DNA from 4 places in the Enterobacter sp. DVT3837 genome. Region 3 is predicted to be linked to each of the others. Evidence: predicted binding sites of a transcription regulator. Region 3 holds the regulator's gene; each other region holds the start of a gene.
What was found. The regulator CRP, encoded in region 3, controls carbon source genes, mostly activating them, when cyclic AMP is high. The targets are predictions, from matches to a motif close to ATGTGANNNNNNTCACAT.

Region 1 (3,198 bases), on a different contig from region 3:
GTGGCGGAGATGTCTGCCGATGCATGGACATCTCGCGTGGTCGGAGTGGTCAAAAAAGCACTCCATGCGCAGGTTGACGGGCTGGAGACCGTGCTGGCCGCGATGTGTGAACCGCAGGTGGCAATTGTCTCGCTGACGATCACCGAGAAAGGGTATTGTCACTCACCCGCGACCGGGCAACTGATGTTCGATCATCCGTTAATTGCCGCCGACCTGCAAAACCCCCATCACCCGACATCCGCACCCGGGGTAGTGGTTGAAGCCCTGGCGCGCCGTAAAGCTGCGGGTCTGCCTGCTTTCAGCGTGATGTCCTGTGACAACATGCCGGAGAACGGCCATGTGATGCGCAATGTCACCTGTGCTTATGCTCGCGCTGTCGATGGTGAGCTGGCGGACTGGATTGAATCCAGTGTCACCTTCCCGTCAACGATGGTGGACCGCATCGTGCCTGCAGTAACGGTAGACACGCTGAATAAAATCGAACAACTGACTGGCGTGCTCGACCCGGCGGCAGTGGCCTGTGAACCGTTCCGCCAGTGGGTGATTGAAGATAACTTTGTTGCCGGGCGTCCTGAATGGGAAAAAGCCGGGGCCGAGCTGGTGTCAGATGTTATTCCGTTTGAAGAGATGAAGCTGCGTATGCTCAATGGCAGTCATTCATTCCTTGCCTATCTTGGTTATCTGGCGGGTTACCAGCATATCAACGACTGTATGCAGGATGAGAATTACCGCCTTGCCGCGCATAAGCTGATGCTCAACGAGCAGGCGCCAACCTTAAAAGTGAAAGGCGTCGATTTAGGTCATTATGCCGATCTGCTGATTGCTCGCTACAGTAACCCGGCCCTGCGTCATCGAACCTGGCAAATTGCGATGGACGGTAGCCAGAAGCTCCCGCAGCGTATGCTGGATTCTGTGCGCTGGCACCTGGTGCATCAAAAGCCGTTCCCGCTACTGGCATTGGGTGTGGCTGGCTGGATGCGCTATGTTGGCGGTGTGGATGAACAGGGTAATACCATTGAGGTGAGCGATCCGCAACTGGCCGTGATTCAGGCGGCAGTGAAGGGAAGTACCGAGGGGGAAAGCCGTGTGAAAGCCCTGCTTGGCATCGAGGCTATTTTTGGCAGAGAGTTACCTGAAGAGGCTAGCTTTGTGGATGCGGTGATGAGCGCGTATCAGACGTTGCTACAGAAGGGAGCAAAAGCCACGGTGGCACAGTACGCCGCGCAACGATAATTCATCTCATGCCGCCGTTCGCGGCGGCATGTACGGGTACAATTTAGTGCATACCCAGGCGAATCAGTTCAATCGGTTCGAACTTACCTTCGCATCCTTCCACTTCCACCGTTTTGCTACGACGCACTTGCGCGGCATCAAGACCGTCGCTATGGATCGCTTTAATGACCCCAGTATGGCCTGTGCCGTTTATCATGACGCGGCTGCCAGTGGTAATTGCATTACGGTTACGGTCGTATGTCATCATGGTATATTCTCCTCTCTAACTTATCCGTTACGGCGCTAATTCAGGTTTGCCGTTCACGGGGCATATAAATACGCCTGTCCGCGCTTCATGTTTTTGTTTTTGATCAAACTCACACTTTTTTGTTTATTGCATCGAGTGCTGACGGTTCACGACAGCAATTTACAAAGCAGACCGTTATTTTCATAAGCTGATAGTTTCGATAGGGAAGCGTTGAGGGTTGGTTTATATTTCTGATGCCATTCTGGAGACAGGAAATAACCCTTCATCGGAATAAGGAGTCAGGCTTATGTATAAGAAGATTTTGATGCCTGTTGATGTGTTTGAAATGGAGTTAAGCGATAAAGCGGTACGCCATGCGGCCAACCTGGCAAAGGCTGAGGGTGCGTCGATTACCCTGGTCAACATTCTTCCGGCCAGCAGTCGCTCACTGCTGCGCGGGTTTAACGCTGATATTAAAAAGTTTGAAGAGTATATGACCGCTGAATCCGGGAAGAAAATGAACGAGTTAAAGAGACTGTTCGATATCTCCCCTGAGAATATTCACGGCATGGTTCGTTTTGGCAATGTCCGCGATGAAATTATCAAGCTGAGCAAGGAGGGGGAATATGATGTGATCGTCATCGGGTCGAAAAACCCGGGCATCACCACTCATCTGCTTGGTTCAAATGCGGAGTCTATTCTGCGCTATGCCACTATTCCGGTATTAGTCGTTCGTTAATTTCTTCGCCGCATCCGTAAGGGGTGCGGCAAATGTTACTCTTCGCTGAACCACTCGCTATTTTCCTGGCGAATAAGCTGCACAGATTCACTAATTTCCTGCAAATGCAGTGTCATCGCTTTTTCCACACCGTCGGCATCGCGTTTTTCAAGCGCACTGAAAATATCATGATGCTGGCGGAGCAGCATTTCCGGCGGGGAGACGTGATCGAGGCTCATGTAGCGCACGCGGTCGATGGTGGCCTTAATGTTCTCGATGGTGTCCCAGGCCAGCTGGCAATCGGCAATCTGCGCCAGTTTCTGGTGGAATTCGTCATCCAGCAGGAAGAAATCATTGAGCTGTTTACGGTCTATCGCAATGCGCTGCTGGTGCAGATTTTGCTCCAGCAGATAACATTGGTTGTCGTTGATAAGCGTTGCAGCACGGCGCGCGACGGCACATTCAATCGCCTGGCGAACAAAACAGCCGTTGCGCACCTGAGAGAGTGAAATTTTGTTCACATAGCTGCCGCGCTGCGGGCGGATCTGAATCAGACCGTTTTCTGCGAGCTTAATAAACGCTTCGCGCACCGGCTGACGGGAAACGTCAAAACGCACGGACACCTCTTTTTCAGAAAGCGGTGTACCCGGTGGGATCAGGCAATGGACAATATCACGTCGCAAAATGCGATAGATTTGCTGGTTTACTGGCTGGGTGGGATTGAGTTGCGATTCAGCGGCCATGAGTTGTCATTTCTCAGAGAGTTAGCCTGAACATACTACCATTTTTTTATAACCCGAAACAGACCCGGCCCGCAGGCCGGGAAGGGCTCAGTTAGCCACGATGGACGCTAAGTCCGGCAAAACTCTGGCTGACCGGCATCATTTCTACGGTGTTGATGTTGACGTGTTTCGGCAGCGTCGCCACCCACCACACCGTTTCAGTGACATCTTCCGGCGTCAGCGCGTTAGCGTTTTCGTAGGTTTTACCCGCTTTCGCGTCATCGCCTTTGAAACGCACG
Region 2 (3,198 bases), 360 kb from region 3:
CGGCGGTGAACCAGGTGTGCTGCCAGTCGCGGGCGGAACCGTCCATGTAGCAGCTGTAACCTGCAACGTGGCGTAGCGCGTCGTCACGGCTGATGTTCTCCCCGCCTTTGCCGATGATCACCGCCAGCTCGCCTTCATAGTCAAATTCGCTGGAATGGCGCGGTTTCAGTACCGGCTCGTTGTGGCCGGTCTGGGAATCCGGGAAGCGTACAAACAGCGTCGGGGCCGGGTTATGCTGGTCAAACTCCTTGCGCTTATCGGCGTAGTTCATGCCCACGCAGAGGATTTTTTCCGGTTGCTCAATCACCGGTAAGAAGGTGATGGCATTCAGAGGTACATCCACGGCATCGTTCAGATAACGGGTGACCTGCGCCAGCCCGTTGCCCTGCAACAGCGCTTTAAGGTCGCTGTAGCGGTCGCCCAGACGGCGACCTAAATCAATTACACCTTCGGCCTGCACGATGCCGTAGCTGCGTTTTCCCTGGAATAAAAAGCTTGCGAGTTTCATTGTTCTTTCCTGAAAACTTAAACGAGGAAGTTGCCCAGAATCAGCAGTGAGATAGAGACGTTAATCGCGCCGCCGATACGGGTTGCAATCTGGGCGAATGGCATCAGGCTCATACGGTTGCCTGCGGTCAGGATCGCCACGTCGCCGGTACCGCCCTGGCCGCTCTGGCAGCAGGAGACGATGGCGACATCAATCGGATGCATACCAATCTTTTTACCGACGAAGAAACCGGTCGCCACCAGTGCAGAAACAGTGCTGACGATGACTAACAGGTTGCTCACGGTGAACGCGGCCACCAGCTCATGCCACGGGGTGATCGCCACGCCAACGGCGAAGAGAATCGGGTAAGTCACTGAGGTCTGGAAGAATTTGTAGACCACCTGAGAACCTTCCAGCAGACGCGGGGAAGCACCGTTGCACAGCTTCACCAGTACCGCCATAAACAGCATGCCAACCGGTGCGGGCAGACCAATCAGTTTGTGACCGAGCATCCCCAGCATGTAGAGCAGTACCGCCAGCAGCGCGCCAGAAGCAATCGTGGTGACATCCGCTTTACCGGAGAAGGCAGGTTGAGAGACGGAGGTATCCGCATTGGCGCGGTTTGGCATCAGTTGGCCTTCACCGGTCAGGTGTGGGTAGCGTTTACCCAGTTGGTTAAGGCAGCCGGAGATAATGATCGCCGTCAGACCACCGAGCATCACCATCGGCAAAACGCGACCGAGCGCCACGCCCTGGTCCATATGCAACAGGGTGGCATAACCGATAGAGAGCGGGATCGCCCCTTCCCCAACGCCGCCCGCCATAATCGGTAGAATGATAAAGAAGAAGATCTGGAATGGCTCAAGACCCAGCGCCAGACCGACCCCCATCCCCACCAGCATGCCGACGATTTCGCCGCACAGCATCGGGAAGAAGATGCGCAGGAAGCCCTGAATCAGTACCGTGCGGTTCATACTCATGATGCTGCCGACAATGATGCAGCAGATGTAGAGATAGAGAATGTTGGTGGATTTGTAGAACTTGGTCGTGGACTCGACCACCACATCCGGCAGCAGGCCGTAATAGACCAGCGCGGAAGGGATAAAGGTGGCGCAAATCGCCGCCGCGCCCAGCTTGCCGACAATCGGCAGGCGTTTGCCAAACTCGCCGCAGGCAAAGCCAAAGAAAGCCAGCGTCGCCACCATCACCACGATATCACTCGGCAGTTTCCCGCCCAGACAATCAATCGCAATCAGTGCGCCCGCCAGAACGAACAGTGGCAGAGGAATAATCCCGATTTTCCAGGTATCCATAATATGCCACCAGCGCTCTTTGAGCGAAGGTCGCTGAATTTCAATCGGGTCGTGGGTAACAGAGAAAGAATCGTCAGTTGTGCTCATAATAAGCCCCTTGGTTATTTTGTGCATTCAGCTTAGAGTCACAAAGGCTTACTTTATGTGAGGAATGGCATATTAAAAGCGAAGTTTTAATGGCAGCTATGGTTTTAATGGTTTCTTTTATTTAATGTGATTAACACCTTATTTATTGTCGTGGTTTTTATGGTTTCTTTTCCTAACTGAACAAACAAATAACATTTATTTGCGCGCTCTGAAGCGCATAAGTCTTCCGGATAAATCTTTTACAGCCCCTGCTGTGCAAGGGATCACAAGTTTTCGGCAAAGCGGTCATCCACTCGAGAAAAGATGATATATTGGCTTTCTTTGTTGCTACCTCGCGTGATAGTTATGAAAGTATCTTTCCAGATCAAGCTGTTTATTTCGCTGGTTGCCTTTTTCTCAGTACTTTTTGCGTTACTGGGCGGATATTATTATGTCGACGTCGGTAAACAGCTTTATCAGGAAATGAGTGCGCGAGCCAAAATACAGGCAGAAGAAATTGCGATTATTCCTACATTACGTGATGAAGTTGAACAAAAAGATATCAAAAGCATTCACGACTTTATGCAGAAAATAGCTTCACACAGTGATGCCAGCTTTATTGTGATTGGAGATAATAAGGGACAGCACCTTTTTCATTCCGTTTTTGCTGACAGAGTTGGTACTACGCTGGTTGGCGGAGACAACGAAGCCGTTTTGCAGGGAAAAAGTACCACTACCATCCGTAAAGGAGGGTTGGGCATTTCGTTACGCAGTAAAGCCCCCATTTTCAACGATGCCGGACAGGTGGTGGGCATTGTTTCGGTAGGCTATCTCACCAGCTACCTTGATACCGTTACCGTCAGTAAAGTCGTCAATATCCTGATTGCCGCCGTGCTGTTGCTGATAGCCCTCTTCATCTTCTCCTGGTTCTTTACCCGCAGCATTAAGAAGCAGATTTTCTCCCTCGAACCGCGAGAGATCGGCCTGCTGGTGCGCCAGCAAAAGGCGATGATGGAGTCTATTTATGAAGGGGTGATTGCCATTGACGATCGGCGGCGCATTGAAGTGATCAACCAAGCAGCGCGCAAGCTGCTGGGTCTGAGCCAGCCGGCCCGCGAGCTGCGCGGACAGCTGATAAGCCAGGTGATCGATCCGGTCCCGTTCTTCGACACGCAGACGATGCTGGCGAAAGATACCCACGACGAGATTTGCCGTTTTAACGATCTCACGGTGATTGCCAGCCGGGTCCACATCATGCTTGAGGGGTCGCTGCAGGGTTGGGTGATCACCTTCCGCGATCGCAATGAAATAGACTCGCTTAGCGCCCAGCTC
Region 3 (3,198 bases):
GCGTCGTGGGCGTTCTGGCGCAACAGTCCGCTTTGCCATTGCGGCCACAGCCAGACCATGCCGCCAAAGGCAATCAGACAGCCAATCAGGGTATCGATCAGTCTGGCGACAATAAATTGTTCGCCATTGAGCGTGAGCAGTTGCAGGGTGTATACCGCCGTTACCGTAAAGCCCACCATAGCCCAGCCATAGTTTTTGCGGATAATCAGGTAGCTCACCAGCGTAATTATCAGCATTCCCGCCAGGGTATAACCTTCCGGCACGTGAAAGTGCAGCGTGACGCCCGCAATAATCAGCCCGGCCATAGTTCCCCCCGCCCGGTGCAGAATACGCACGCGCGTGGCGCCATAGCCGTTCTGGGTGACAAACAGCACGGTCATTAAGATCCAGTAGGGTTTAGGTAGATGCAGCGCCATGCCCATCAGGCTGGCGGTACTGAGCATGACGCTAATCCGTGCGGCGTTGCGCAGAGCGGACGATTTAAGAGACAGATAGCTTCTGAGCGCCGGCAATAACGGCAGACGTTTTTGTTTATCCGCCATGAGATCGCGGGGATAAAGCGGGCGTTGGGTGCGCAACACGCGGGCGATACGGCTGAAATGCCAGGCGGCAAACTGGCCCACCGGGTTGTCCTCATGCTGGCGGGCGATTTTCTCCAGCGTGCCGAGTTGTTTGTCCATGTTAAAACGCGTGGGATAGCGGTGATATAAAATGTCATCAGCCAGCACCCGCAGACGCGCAGAGACGGTTTGCGCATTCCAGCGGATCACCGCTTCGGCATGGCTGCGCTCGACCAGCTTTTGCACCTCCTGAGGATGATGCAGGCTCACGGAGATATGTTCTTGCAGATCCAGCCCCACCTGGAAGATACGCAGCAGCCGTTTGTATTCGTGATTCTTGTTGGCGGCGAGCATGTGTAGTTGCTGATAACACTGGCTTATCAGATCCACCACCTTTTGCTGGCGCGTCAGCAGCGGCGGTAACGATTTTTCCGGATCGGTATGCTGGGTGAGCAGGGTGTATTTGGCCTCGCAGTAATCCGCAAGTTGCACATAGAGCAGGCTCAATGATTCACGCAGGGGCTGTTCCCGCCACAGCCAGAACCAGAACCAGTTAAACAGCCCATACCACAGCGTACCCAGGGCGTAGATCAGTAGCGGCTCCCACACCGGCATGTTACCCGCGAGGCTCAGCGTGAAGATGGCCGCTATCAGTGAGGCGGGAAGCAGGCGCGCATGAAGGGAACTGATTTCAGCGGTGACGCCGAGCGTCATCGCCAGCACGGTCAGGATTAACGGCAGCGGAATATCGCGGGCGAGTAAGAGCTGCACGGCGAGGCTACAGCCAGCAAACAGCGAGCCGCCAATAATCAGACGTTTAAAAAAGCGCTTATGCGGTGTGTCCAGGCCAGCAATGTTGCAGCAGGCGGGCACGAGAGAAAACAGCAGACCTTGCTGAAGATGTCCGAGGATCAGACCGATGGCCACAGGAAGACACAACACCAGCGTTTGTCGCAGTGCATAGTTAACTTCCGGGTGATAAATCAGCCTGCGCCACATGGGGAAGAGAGACAAAAACGGCGTGACACCTTGCGATGGCACGCCGTTTGAGTGGAATTAACGCGTTCCGTAGACCACGATGGTTTTACCGTGGGCGGAGATCAGGTTCTGATCTTCCAGCATTTTCAGAATACGGCCCACTGTTTCACGGGAGCAGCCGACGATCTGGCCGATCTCCTGACGGGTAATTTTAATCTGCATGCCGTCAGGGTGGGTCATCGCATCGGGTTGTTTTGCCAGGTTAAGCAGAGTCTGCGCGATACGACCGGTAACGTCCAGGAAGGCGAGGTTACCCACTTTCTCAGATGTAACCTGCAGACGGCGAGCCATCTGGGAAGAAAGACGCATCAGGATATCAGGGTTAACCTGAATCAACTGACGGAATTTCTTGTAAGAAATTTCAGCCACTTCACATGCTGTCTTTGCACGAACCCAGGCACTACGTTCCTGGCCTTCTTCAAACAGGCCCAGTTCACCGATGAAATCGCCCTGGTTCAGATAAGAAAGGATCATCTCTTTCCCTTCTTCATCTTTGATCAGCACTGCCACCGAGCCTTTTACGATGTAATACAACGTTTCCGCTTTTTCACCCTGGTGAATCAGCGTGCTCTTCGATGGGTACTTATGAATGTGGCAATGAGACAAGAACCATTCGAGAGTCGGGTCTGTTTGCGGTTTGCCAAGCACCATGCGCTGTTATCCTCTGTTATAAGCTGTCACCAGAGTCATCAGATGCATCCGGACTCTGGGGTTGCAATCGAATTCTTACCCATACCCTGGGAAGTCGGCTATCGTAACGTTTCGCAGCCAGTAAAGTTTGATGTCCTCTGCATACATGTGTAACGTCAATGTATTACTGTAGCATCCTGAGTGTTTTAGCATAGCTTTCGCCGCGTGTCTCCTGGTGTCTCGCTTCAGCATGATGCAGGTCGCCTTCCATTGCGAGAAATGTAACGCACGCGTAATCTGTCACCAAAAATGCAACGTTGGAGTTAATGAATATGCAAGCGCGCGTGAAATGGGTTGAAGGTTTAACGTTCCTGGGCGAGTCCGCTTCAGGGCACCAGGTTTTGATGGATGGTAACTCCGGCGATAAAGCACCAAGCCCGATGGAGATGGTATTGATGGCTGCCGGTGGATGCAGCGCGATTGATGTGGTCTCGATTCTGCAAAAAGGCCGTCATGATGTAACGGATTGCGAAGTTAAACTCACATCGGAACGTCGTGAAGAGGCGCCACGCCTGTTCACCCATATTAACCTGCACTTTGTGGTCACCGGTAAAGACCTGAAAGACGCGGCCGTTTCACGCGCGGTGGACTTGTCTGCGGAGAAATACTGCTCTGTGGCGTTAATGCTGGAGAAAGCGGTAAAAATTACACATTCGTATGAAGTGATCGAGGCGTGATTGATGGGGCATCGTGCGTGTTGATGCCCTCACCCTAACCCTCTCCCACCGGGAGAGGGAATATGATCACGCGATCTGCTTCCCTTCCATCAACCGCTGTACCAGCGGCGTCATGATGAGCTCCATCGCCAACCCCATTTTTCCGCCCGGCACCACTAATGTATTCATGTGCGAAATAAACGAGCCCTGCAGCATGGCCAGCAGCCAGGGGTAATCAATGCCTTCGAGGTTGC
Region 4 (3,198 bases), 1.1 Mb from region 3:
GGGGCACGCAGTCACCGCAGTCGTTGCAGCGGCCGATCGTCCACGGGTTGTGGCAGGTTTTACAACGCAGGTTACATCCCTGCAGGAAAAGAGCCAGGCGGCTGCCCGGCCCGTCCACGCAGGAGAAAGGGATAACCTGACTAACTAAAGCGCATCTGCTGTTCATGGCTAATCACGCGCGGCTGACGTTCGAGGATGCGGGTGTTACGCGCGGCTTCTTCTCCAAGCCACGTGGTATTAGTACGCGATCCGGCTTCACGGTATTTTTCAAGATCTGACAAGCGCACCATATACCCGGTCACGCGTACCAGATCGTTACCGGCTACGTTCGCGGTGAATTCACGCATACCGGCTCTGAACGCACCAAGACATAGCTGAACCACCGCTTGCGGGTTGCGTTTTACCGTCTCATCCAGGGTCAAAATATCGCTGATCCCTGAGTGGTAGTATTTATGATGCGGCGCTACGGCCAGCAGATGGTTGATCGGATCCGGTTCATCCCCATAGGGCAGGCGCGCCCCCGGCGTGGTGCCGGAGTCAGAGCTGATCCCCGACTGCGCGTGCAGCATCGCGCGGTGCTTCCAGCCGTGTTTCACCGGCGTGTTTTCCACAAATGCCGCAAGCTGCCCGCTGATGCGGTAGCCCAGCGCGTTGGCCTGCTCGTCTTTACCGTAGCGCCCCGCAATACTTTCCTTTTCGCAAAGTATGTTCACCGCTTCTGCCAGACCGTACATCCCAAACATCGGCACAAACCGATCGGCATCAATCAGTCCCTCTTTTACCAGGAAGCTATTCTCAAAGAAGCCAGATTGCTCGTACAGGAAATCGCAGCGTGAATCGATGATAGCAATTTGCTGCCGGCAGTAATGCGGGAGCGTGCGGGTGAAGAAGTCTTCAATGGAAGTGCTGCGTTCAGCAATGGCTTTGAGGTTAAGGCGTACCAGGGTGCTGCCACCGCCCGCAAGCGGCAGGGAGTTGTAACAACTCACCACGCCGTAACGGCCTTTTGTGAAAATTTTATCATTTTCCGGGCCGTTAGAAATATGTGGTTTGCTGCACTCACAGATGTTTTTTGCCACCTCAAGCAGCAAATCGTCCGGGGTAATATCTGGATCGTAGATAAAGGTGAGGTTCGGCGCGACCTGCTTCAGCTCTGCATCGGCACGCAGAATAGCACGGGTGATGGGGCCGTCAGCAGGTCCGATGTTTGCGTGCATAAATGCATCCGGCAGCGTTCGGTCGAGATAGCGCCAGAAACGTTTTATTCGGCTATCAACCTCTTCTTGTGTTAGAATTATAACATACGGTTGCAGTAACACATCGAGATGGCCCAGATAGACAGGCATGGATGTTACGGATGGCACATGGTGGTAAATAATGGTGAGTAGTGAAAGAGCGTCATCCAGGTCTTTCGCGCCTTCCAGCTCCAGCCATTCTGAGCCGTTGGACAAAAATTTTGCGTAATCCGGCAGAACATAGCGGGGTTTGTAAGGCGCATGGCCTTCGAACATGTCGCAGATAAACCCCTCGTCCAGCGCGGCGCGCGCTGCCTGAGGGAGTTCCGGATAAGGCAGGTTGTTTTCCGCTTCCAGCGCCAGGAAATGACGTTTTTGTTCCGGGGTTAACACCGGGCTTGTCACAATGTGCTGGCAACGTTGTTGCAGGGCGTCGGGGCTGGAGTGGGACATGATCGCTTCCTTGTTTATTCTGCGGATGATGAACGGATTGTAGGAAGCACATCTGTTGGGGCTTTTGATCCGACAGGGGGTATTGCTGCTTTCGTCAGCAATTAGCACGATAAAGTTTGAAGAAGATCTCATTACAGCAATGCAAATTTGTACGTAGTTTTCATTAACTGTGATGAATGTCGAAGTGTGGATGCGGGTGAATGTTAGAATACTCACAGACCCGCAAGGTAAAATTTATACGGCACTGCCGTTGGAGAATGTTATGACCGATTTAACTGCAAGCAGCCTGCGCGCGTTGAAACTGATGGACCTGACCACCCTGAACGATGACGACACCAATGAAAAAGTCATCGCCCTGTGCCATCAGGCGAAAACGCCCGTCGGTAACACCGCTGCTATCTGTATCTACCCGCGCTTTATCCCGATTGCCCGTAAAACGCTGAAAGAGCAGGGCACGCCGGACGTGCGTATTGCAACCGTGACTAACTTCCCGCACGGCAACGACGATATCGAGATCGCGCTGGCAGAAACCCGCGCAGCTATTGCTTACGGTGCAGATGAAGTTGACGTGGTATTCCCATACCGTGCGTTGATTGCGGGCAACGAGCAGGTCGGTTTTGACCTGGTGAAAGCCTGTAAAGATGCGTGTGCTGCGGCAAACGTACTGCTGAAAGTGATCATCGAAACCGGTGAGCTGAAAGAAGAAGCCCTGATTCGTAAAGCATCTGAAATCTCCATCAAAGCGGGTGCTGATTTCATCAAAACCTCTACGGGTAAAGTGCCGGTTAACGCCACCCCGGAAAGCGCACGCATCATGATGGAAGTGATCCGCGATATGGGCGTGTCCAAAACGGTTGGTTTTAAACCTGCGGGCGGCGTACGTACCGCGGAAGATGCGCAACAGTTCCTGGCCATCGCGGATGAACTGTTCGGCGCTGAATGGGCAGATTCCCGTCACTATCGCTTTGGCGCATCCAGCCTGCTGGCCAGCCTGCTGAAAGCGCTGGGTCACGGCGATGGTAAGAGCGCAAGCAGCTACTAAGGTTTGAATTGCCGGGTGACGCGAAGCGATCCCGGCTTATTTCGGGAGGTTACCGTGTTTCTCGCACAAGAAATTATTCGTAAAAAACGTGATGGTCATGCATTAAGCGACGAAGAGATCCGCTTCTTTATCAACGGCATTCGTGATAACACCGTCTCTGAAGGGCAGATCGCTGCGCTGGCGATGACCATTTTCTTCCACGATATGTCGATGCCTGAGCGGGTCTCGCTGACGATGGCGATGCGAGATTCAGGAACCGTTCTGGACTGGAAGAGCCTGAACCTTAACGGCCCGATTGTGGACAAGCACTCCACAGGTGGCGTAGGTGATGTGACTTCCCTGATGCTCGGCCCAATGGTGGCGGCCTGTGGGGGTTACATCCCGATGATCTCCGGGCGCGGCCTCGGCCATACCGGTGGTACGCTCGACAAACTGGAAGCCATTCCGGGCTTCGATATCTTCCCGGAT

Region 1: the regulator CRP is predicted to act here: its motif matches at 1,578-1,595, upstream of ydfZ (putative selenium delivery protein YdfZ).
Region 2: the regulator CRP is predicted to act here: its motif matches at 2,012-2,029, upstream of AC0XWG_RS11010 (2-hydroxycarboxylate transporter family protein).
Region 4: the regulator CRP is predicted to act here: its motif matches at 1,803-1,820, upstream of deoC (deoxyribose-phosphate aldolase).

The regions. Positions count from the first base shown of each region.
Region 1 is NZ_JBWDLA010000002.1:994,640-997,837, reverse strand. It holds gene AC0XWG_RS19660 (mannitol dehydrogenase family protein) at 1-1,233, shown strand, start outside; gene ydfZ (putative selenium delivery protein YdfZ) at 1,277-1,480, opposite strand; gene AC0XWG_RS19650 (universal stress protein) at 1,767-2,198, shown strand; gene AC0XWG_RS19645 (GntR family transcriptional regulator) at 2,234-2,920, opposite strand; gene ydfG (bifunctional NADP-dependent 3-hydroxy acid dehydrogenase/3-hydroxypropionate dehydrogenase YdfG) at 3,012-3,198, opposite strand, start outside.
Region 2 is NZ_JBWDLA010000001.1:2,247,857-2,251,054, reverse strand. It holds gene AC0XWG_RS11015 (fumarylacetoacetate hydrolase family protein) at 1-508, opposite strand, end outside; gene AC0XWG_RS11010 (2-hydroxycarboxylate transporter family protein) at 526-1,887, opposite strand; gene AC0XWG_RS11005 (ATP-binding protein) at 2,233-3,198, shown strand, end outside.
Region 3 is NZ_JBWDLA010000001.1:1,886,335-1,889,532, forward strand. It holds gene AC0XWG_RS09145 (YccS/YhfK family putative transporter) at 1-1,559, opposite strand, end outside; gene crp (cAMP-activated global transcriptional regulator CRP) at 1,617-2,249, opposite strand; gene AC0XWG_RS09155 (OsmC family protein) at 2,561-2,965, shown strand; gene AC0XWG_RS09160 (phosphoribulokinase) at 3,032-3,198, opposite strand, start outside.
Region 4 is NZ_JBWDLA010000001.1:814,383-817,580, reverse strand. It holds gene AC0XWG_RS03950 (YjjW family glycine radical enzyme activase) at 1-166, opposite strand, end outside; gene AC0XWG_RS03945 (YjjI family glycine radical enzyme) at 141-1,688, opposite strand; gene deoC (deoxyribose-phosphate aldolase) at 1,951-2,730, shown strand; gene deoA (thymidine phosphorylase) at 2,785-3,198, shown strand, end outside.